Linked DNA regions of Collimonas fungivorans. The main gene of each other region encodes a partner of the protein of the gene in region 2 in a complex. Links are inferred from orthologs where the notes say so. Each region holds a gene or a part of one and is shown on either strand. Other genes may lie near its edges. The genes, in order: mfd and uvrA.

The links.
Region 1: the proteins of uvrA (region 2) and mfd are in contact, whole or in part, in a crystal structure (PDB 4DFC), measured with the Escherichia coli proteins. The link is inferred for Collimonas fungivorans from one-to-one orthologs.

Annotation. Positions count from the first base shown.
Region 1 is NZ_CP013232.1:2,377,068-2,381,405, forward strand. Bases 301-4,325 are described here. They hold mfd (transcription-repair coupling factor), read right to left. Parts: upstream 3,942-4,325; coding sequence 501-3,941; downstream 301-500. Other genes in these bases: serB (phosphoserine phosphatase SerB), read right to left, coding at 301-460; ispD (2-C-methyl-D-erythritol 4-phosphate cytidylyltransferase), read left to right, coding at 4,075-4,325. In the rest of the region: more of serB, read right to left, coding at 1-300; more of ispD, read left to right, coding at 4,326-4,338. UniProt on the Escherichia coli protein: Couples transcription and DNA repair by recognizing RNA polymerase (RNAP) stalled at DNA lesions. Mediates ATP-dependent release of RNAP and its truncated transcript from the DNA, and recruitment of nucleotide excision repair machinery to the damaged site.
Region 2 is NZ_CP013232.1:774,005-777,791, forward strand. The notes cover bases 60-3,533. They hold uvrA (excinuclease ABC subunit UvrA), read right to left. Parts: upstream 3,134-3,533; coding sequence 260-3,133; downstream 60-259. Other genes in these bases: CFter6_RS03270 (phytanoyl-CoA dioxygenase family protein), read right to left, coding at 60-210; CFter6_RS03280 (MFS transporter), read left to right, coding at 3,334-3,533. Outside these bases: more of CFter6_RS03270, read right to left, coding at 1-59; more of CFter6_RS03280, read left to right, coding at 3,534-3,787. UniProt on the Escherichia coli protein: The UvrABC repair system catalyzes the recognition and processing of DNA lesions. UvrA is an ATPase and a DNA-binding protein. A damage recognition complex composed of 2 UvrA and 2 UvrB subunits scans DNA for abnormalities.

The DNA.
Region 1 (4,338 bases), 1.6 Mb from region 2 along the record:
TTTCCGCTCCCGGCGACAATTGCAGCCGTTCGTCCAGCACCCGCTGCAGCGCCGTCGCTTCCAGGCCCTTGAGCAAGGCCACGCGTCGGGTCAGGCTTTCATTGAACTCCAGCTCGCCGCGCATCGCCGCTTCGGTAATTGCCGAGACTTGCGGCTTCAAACCCTGCATGTCGGCAATTTCATCGATGCATTCGATCGTGATCAGGGTCGAGTCCATGTCCATGGCCAGCAATTTGAAATCACCGAGTTTCGGCGCCGCCGGCAGCCAGGCGCAATCGATCCGGGCACCGTAGCAGGCGGCGTCGATCAGCGTTTTCAGGCTTTCCGAATAGTCGACGCCTTCGCAACGCCAGGCATGGCGGCCGCCACTGCTGATGTCGGCAGCGGCGACGCCGGCCAAGTTGGCGATGCGGTCAATGGTGTTGCGTTCCGCGCTCAGGCTTTGCAAGATCAGTTTCATGTGTCTGTGTGGCTCTACAAAAATTCAAATAATTGGAACATCATCCCGCTAAGGCCTTGATGGTCGCCTTGACCTGGGTCAGGCGCGCCGCCAGGTCGGGCATGTTGACGGTGATGCGCAATTTGTCCTGGCCGTTCAGCTTGATATGGCGGTTTTTCTGGATCAGTTCGATGATGCGCATGGCGTCGATCGGCGGATTCGGCACGAATTGCAGCAGGGCGGAATCGGTATGCGCATCGATCTTGACGATGCCTATCGACTTGGCGGCAATTCGCAGGCGATGCGTTTCAATCAAAGCTTTGGCCGGGTCCGGCAGCTTGCCGAAGCGGTCGATCAATTCTTCCTGCAGGTCGTCGATCTTGTCAGAGGCGTTGCAATTGGCCAGGCGCTTGTAGATCGACAGCCTTTCGTGCACATCGCCGCAATAGTCGTTGGGCAGCAGGGCCGGCACGTGCAGGTTGATCTCGGTAGTGGTCGACAGTGGCGCCGCCAGGTCCGGCTCCTTGCCGTTCTTCAGGGAGCGCACGGCTTCGTTGAGCATGTCGGAATACAGCTGGAAACCGATTTCGTGCATTTCGCCCGACTGGTTATCGCCCAGTACTTCGCCGGCGCCGCGGATTTCCAGGTCGTGCATGGCCAGGTAGAAACCGCTGCCGAGTTCTTCCATCTGCTGGATCGCATCCAGCCGGCGCTGCGCCAGCTTGGTCAGGCCCTGGACGTCGTGCACCAGCAGGTAAGCGTAAGCCTGGTGATGGGAACGGCCGACGCGGCCGCGCAGCTGGTGCAACTGCGCCAGGCCGAACTTGTCGGCGCGGTGCATGATGATGGTGTTGGCGGTCGGTACGTCGATGCCGGTTTCGATGATGGTGGTGCACAGCAGGATGTTGAAGCGCTGGGCGACAAAATCGCGCATGACTTTTTCCAGGTCGCGCTCGTGCATCTGGCCATGGGCAATGGCGATGCGCGCTTCCGGCAACAGCGCTTCCAGCATCGCCTTGCGGTTCTGGATGGTTTCCACTTCATTGTGCAGGAAATAGACCTGGCCGCCGCGCTTCAGTTCGCGCAGGCAGGCTTCGCGGATGGTCGATTCGCCTTCGCTGCGCACGAAGGTCTTGATCGCCAGGCGCTTTTGCGGCGCAGTAGCGATGATGGAGAATTCGCGCAGGCCTTCCAGCGCCATGCCCAGGGTACGCGGGATAGGCGTTGCGGTCAGCGTCAGGACGTCGACCTCGGCCCGCAGCGCCTTGAGCGTTTCTTTCTGGCGCACGCCGAAACGGTGTTCTTCGTCGATGATCACCAGTCCCAGTCGCGAGAACTTGATATCGTCGGACAGCAGCTTATGGGTGCCGATCACGATGTCCAGCGTGCCGTCGGCCATGCCCTTGATGGCTTGCGTGACTTCCTTGCCGCTGCGGAAACGCGACAGTTCCGCAATCTTTACCGGCCAGTCGGCGAAGCGGTCGGCAAAGGTTTGCGCGTGCTGTTCCGCCAGCAGCGTGGTCGGCGCCAGGATCGCGACCTGTTTGCCGCCGAGCACGGCGACAAAGGCGGCGCGCAGCGCCACCTCGGTCTTGCCGAAACCGACGTCGCCGCAGATCAGGCGGTCCATCGGCTTGCCGCTGGTCATGTCCTTGATCACGGCATTGATGGCGGCGGCCTGGTCGGCGGTTTCTTCAAAGCCGAAACTCTCGGAGAAAGCTTCGTAATCGTGCGCCGAATATTCGAAAGCGTGGCCCTGGCGCAGGGCGCGCCGGGCATACAGGTTCAGCAGTTCCGCGGCGGTATCGCGCACCTGCTGCGCAGCTTTGCGCTTGGCCTTTTCCCACTGGCCCGAGCCGAGTGCATGCAGCGGCGCATCTTCCGGCGAAGCGCCGGAGTAGCGCGAAATCACATGCAGCTGCGATACCGGTACGTAAAGTTTGGTGTCCTTGGCGTATTCCAGGTGCAGGAATTCGGTTTCGCCTTCGCCCAGGTCCATGCTGAGCAAGCCCATGTAGCGGCCGATGCCGTGGTTGATGTGCACCACCGGATCGCCGATCTTGAGCTCGGACAGGTCGCGCACCATGGATTCGACCTGGGTGACGCCTTCCTGTTTTTTCTTGCCGATGCGGCGGCCCGAGCCTGCATACAGTTCGGTTTCCGTGATGAAAGCGAATTGCGGCAGTTCAAAGCCGGCATGCAAGGGCGCCACGCCCAGCATCAGTTTTTTGTCCGACGTGGTGAAGTCGGCATAACCGTCGCACAGCGCCAGCGGCAAATCGTATTCGTTGAAATACTGCTGCAAGGTTTCGCGGCGGCCGTTCGATTCGGCGCAAATCATCACGCGGCGGTCGCTTTGCAGCAGATAGGCGCGCAGGTTGGTCAGCGGGTCGTCGATGCGGCGGTTGACGGCGATATTCGGGATCGGCGCCGACAGCTCGGAAGCGGCGTCGCCATGCTGGATCACCCAGCGGCCGAACGGCTTGGCCAGGCTGAAGAAATTCTCGCCGGTCAGGAACAGGGCTTCCGGCGCCAGCAACGGGCGCTCGCGGTCCGATTTTAGGAATCTGTAGCGTGACTGGGTATCGTTCCAGAAGCGCTGGATGGCGCTATCGATATCGCCGACCAGGGCAAACATCGCGCTGGCAGGCAGGTATTCGAACAAGGTCGCCGTCTCTTCAAAAAACAGCGGCAGGTAATATTCGATGCCGGCCGAGGCGATGCCGTTGCCGATATCCTTGTAGATCGCCGAGCGCGACGGGTCGCCTTCGAACACTTCGCGCCAGCGGCTGCGGAAGGCCGAGCGCGCCGCTTCGTCCATCGGGAATTCGCGGCCCGGCAGCAGCCGGACTTCTTTCACCGGATACATCGAGCGCTGGGTGTCGGCGTCGAACGTGCGTATGGTTTCGATGGCGTCGCCGAACAGGTCAAGCCGGTACGGCAGCACCGAACCCATCGGGAAAATGTCGATCAGGCCGCCGCGCACCGAATACTCGCCGGGCGACATGACCTGGTTGACATGGCTGTAGCCGGCCAGCGTCAGCTGCGATTTCAGGCGCGCTTCATCCAGCGTCTCGCCCTGTTTGAAAAAGAAAGTGTAGCCGGCCAGGAAGGACGGCGGCGCCATCTTGACCAGGGCAGTGGTGGCAGGCACCAGCAGTACGTCGCATTGGCCGTTCTGCACCTCGTACAAGGTCGCCAGCCGCTCCGAGACCAGGTCCTGGTGCGGCGAGAAGGCGTCGTAGGGCAGGGTTTCCCAGTCCGGCAGCAAATGGCAGCGCAGGCCGTTGGTCTGCTCGGCGCCGGCCTGGAACCAGGGGATTTCGGTGCGCAGCCGCTGGCCGTCGGTGGCGTCGGCCACGATCACCACCAGCATCCTTTGCTGCGGCTTGAGCGCCAGCGCGGCTTGCGCCAATGCAAACGCATCGGCCGAACCATGCAGCGCCGGCAGGACAAAACGGGATGCCGGCTTGGGCAGCAATTTTTCTAGATCAAAGGACATCGGGGCCTATTTTGCAATATCACGCAAGCCTGCAAGGGCGTCAATAGCGGCCAAAAAAAGCCACAATACGCCTGATTTGACAGTTAAAATTCAGAGCCGCATTATAAACCACTCGATTCCCTTGAGATTGTGCATGAATCCATCCCGCTATTTTGCCCTGATTCCCGCTGCCGGCATCGGTGCCCGCGTAGGCGCGGATATCCCCAAGCAATATATGCAGCTGGCCGGCCAGCCGATGCTGATGCATGTCCTCGACACCTTTGCCGCGTCCGGCGCCATCAGCCACGTGTATGTCGTGGTCGGCGCCGATGACGGTTATATCGCCGACCTGATGGCGTCCGCGCCGCATCTGCAGGGACGGGTGACGGTGTTGTTCGATGGCGGTCCCAGCCGCCGG
Region 2 (3,787 bases):
GACGCTGTCAAACGACTTCGGCGCGCCGGCATAACCGACTTCGGATTCGTATTCCAGCGGCGCCACTGCCTGCGCCAGGTGGGCGTTGGTAGTGGCCGCCATCAGTTCGCAATCGGCGGCGGATACCAGGCGCGGCAAAATCAAATATCCATCTTTTTCGAAAGCGTCAATCTGTGCCGCAGACAGCGCCGGGGTGGTGTTGGTAGACATCGTTATCTCGTGATTGCATTCCCAGCTTGGTGGGCCGGGAAGGCTTGTTTTATTTTTTCTTGGGTTTTTCCAGCAACGGCCCCAGGTACTTGCCGGTGACACTGGCGGGGTTCGCCGCCACCTGTTCCGGCGTGCCGGTAGCGATGATGCGGCCGCCGCCGGCGCCGCCTTCAGGGCCAAGATCGATCAGCCAGTCGGCAGTCTTGATGACATCCAGGTTGTGTTCGATGATGACCACGGTATTGCCCTGGTTGCGCAGGCGGTGGATCACTTTTAATAGTAGGTCGATGTCGTGGAAGTGCAAGCCGGTAGTCGGCTCGTCCAGGATATACAGGGTGCGGCCGGTATCGCGTTTCGACAGTTCCAGCGACAGCTTGACGCGCTGCGCTTCGCCGCCGGACAAGGTGGTCGCACTCTGGCCGAGGCGGATATAACCGAGGCCGACATCCAGCAGCGTATGCAGCTTGCGCGCGATCACCGGCACCGGCTTGAAGAATTCATAGGCTTCTTCCACCGTCATGCCCAGCACTTCGGTGATGCTCTTGCCCTTGTAGTGCACTTCCAGCGTTTCGCGGTTGTAGCGCTTGCCGTGGCAGACGTCGCACGGCACGTAGACATCCGGCAGGAAGTGCATTTCGACCTTGATCACGCCGTCGCCCTGGCAGGCTTCGCAGCGGCCGCCCTTGACGTTGAACGAAAAACGGCCGGCGTTGTAGCCGCGTTCCTTGGCCATCGGCACGGTCGAGAACAGGTCGCGGATCGGCGTGAACAAGCCGGTATAAGTGGCCGGATTGGAGCGCGGCGTGCGGCCGATAGGGGCCTGGTCGACCGAGATCACCTTGTCGAAATGCTCCAGTCCGCCGATCGATTCATGCGCCGCCGGTTCCGCCTGCGAGCCATACAGATGGCGCGCTGCGGCGTGGTACAGGGTGTCGTTGACCAGTGTCGACTTGCCGGAACCGGAAACCCCGGTGACGCAGGTCAGCAGGCCGACCGGCAGGTTCATCGTGACGTTCTTCAGGTTGTTGCCGGTGGCGCCGGTAATGATGAACTGGCGGTCCGGATCGGCCGGCGTGCGTTTCTCCGGCACGGCGATTTTCAAGGTGCCGTTCAGGTACTTTGCCGTCAGTGACTTCTTGTTCTTGAGGATCTGCTCCAGCGTGCCTTCGGCAATTACCTCGCCGCCATGCACGCCTGCGCCCAGGCCCATGTCGACCACATAGTCGGCGGTGCGGATCGCATCTTCGTCATGCTCCACCACCAGCACGCTGTTGCCGATGTCGCGCAGGTGGCGCAGGGTTTCGATCAGGCGGTCGTTGTCGCGCTGGTGCAAGCCGATCGACGGTTCATCCAGCACATACATGACGCCGGTCAGGCCGGAGCCGATCTGCGACGCCAGCCGGATGCGCTGCGCTTCGCCGCCGGACAAGGTGTCGGCGCTGCGTTCCAGCGACAGGTAATCGAGGCCGACGTTATTCAGGAAAGTCAGGCGCGAGACGATTTCCTTGATGATGCGGTCGGCAATTTCCTTCTTGGCGCCGGTCAGCTTCAGTTTTTCAAAGAAGGTCAGTGTTTCGCGCAGTGGCGTCGCCGCGACTTCGTAGATGGCTCTTTCCTGCTTGCCATTGCCGACCTTGACGAAGCGCGCTTCCACGCGCAGCCGCGCGCCGTGGCAGGACGGGCATTCCTTTTCATTGATGAACTTGGCCAGCTCTTCCTTGACCGCCATCGAATCGGTTTCGCGATAACGGCGCTGCAGGTTGTTGACCACGCCTTCAAACGTGTGTTCCTTGATCACCGTGCGGCCGCGTTCGTTGACGTAGCTGAAGGGGATGGTTTCCTTGCCGGAGCCATACAGCACTGCCTGCTGGGCTTTTTCCGGCAGCTTCTCGAACGGCACGTCGATGTCGAAATCGTAGTGCGCGGCGATGCTGGTCAGCATCTGGAAATAGAACTGGTTGCGCCGGTCCCAGCCCTTGACCGCGCCGCTGGCCAGCGACAGGTTAGGGAAAGCGACGATGCGCTTGGGATCGAAAAATTCGATATGGCCCAGGCCGTCGCATTCCGGGCAGGCGCCCATCGGATTGTTGAACGAGAACAGGCGCGGCTCCAGTTCCTGCAGCGAATAACCGCAGATCGGGCAGGCGAACTTGTTGGAATACATGTGCTCGGTGCCGCTGTCCATCTCCAGCGCAATCGCGCGGCCCTCGGCCAGGCGCAGTGCGGTTTCGAAACTTTCCGCCAGGCGCTGCTTGGTGTCGGCCTTGACTTTCAGGCGGTCGATCACGACGTCGATGGTGTGCTTCTCGGTCTTCTTCAGCTTGGGCAGGTCGTCGACTTCATAGATCTTGGCGGCGCCGGTGCCGCTCTGGATGCGGAAGCGCACAAAGCCCTGGGCCTGCATCTGTTCGAACAGGTCGACATGCTCGCCCTTGCGGTTGGCCACCACCGGCGCCAGGATCATCAGCTTGGTGTCGTCCGGCATGGCCAGCACCGCATCGACCATCTGCGACACCGATTGCGCGGCCAGCGGTTTCTCCGGATGGTCCGGGCAATAAGGCGTGCCGACCCGCGCATACAGCAGGCGCAGGTAATCGTGGATCTCGGTCACCGTGCCGACGGTGGAGCGCGGATTGTGCGACGTCGCTTTCTGTTCGATCGAAATCGCCGGCGACAGGCCTTCGATCAGGTCGACATCCGGCTTTTCCATCAACTGCAGGAACTGGCGCGCATAGGACGACAGCGATTCGACATAACGCCGCTGGCCTTCCGCGTACAGCGTGTCGAACGCCAGCGACGACTTGCCGGAGCCGGACAAGCCGGTGATCACGATCAGTTTGTTGCGAGGTAAATCCAGATTGATGTTCTTGAGGTTGTGCGTGCGCGCACCCCGGATGCGGATCTCTTCCCGATTTTTGTCCATCTACAGCTTTCAGCGTGAGTTTAAGGCCGTGTTGGCTTGTTCGAATTGCAATTTTCACGCCTGAAAGGCTTGCCGCAGCCCCTGGCGGGAATCGCTGCCGGGCGCGGCCATGCCATATCAAACGGATCAACCTGATACTATAACGGGTTTCGATCTTCGTCGTTGTGCAGCCTTTACGGCGCCATCCGCCAATACCCAATATGAATAGTTCGTCTTCCTCTTTTGACAGCGAAATCAGCAGCGGCATGAGCCGCGCCGAAGTCAAGGCGAGCGCCTCGCTGGCGTCGATATTTGCATTGCGCATGCTCGGCCTGTTCCTGATCCTGCCGGTGTTTGCGGTGCACGCCAAAACCTTGCCCGGCGGCGACAGCGCGGCCCTGGTCGGCCTCGCCATGGGCATCTACGGCCTGGCGCAATCGTTCGGGCAAATCCCGTTCGGCGTCGCCTCCGACAAATACGGCCGCAAGAAAATCATCGTCATCGGCCTGATCCTGTTTGCGCTGGGCTCCTTCATCGCCGCCGCTGCCGGCAATATCTACTGGGTCATCATCGGCCGCGCGATCCAGGGCGCCGGCGCGATTTCGGCGGCGGTGACCGCCTTCATCGCCGACTCCACCCGGGAAGAACACCGCACCAAGGCCATGGCCATGGTCG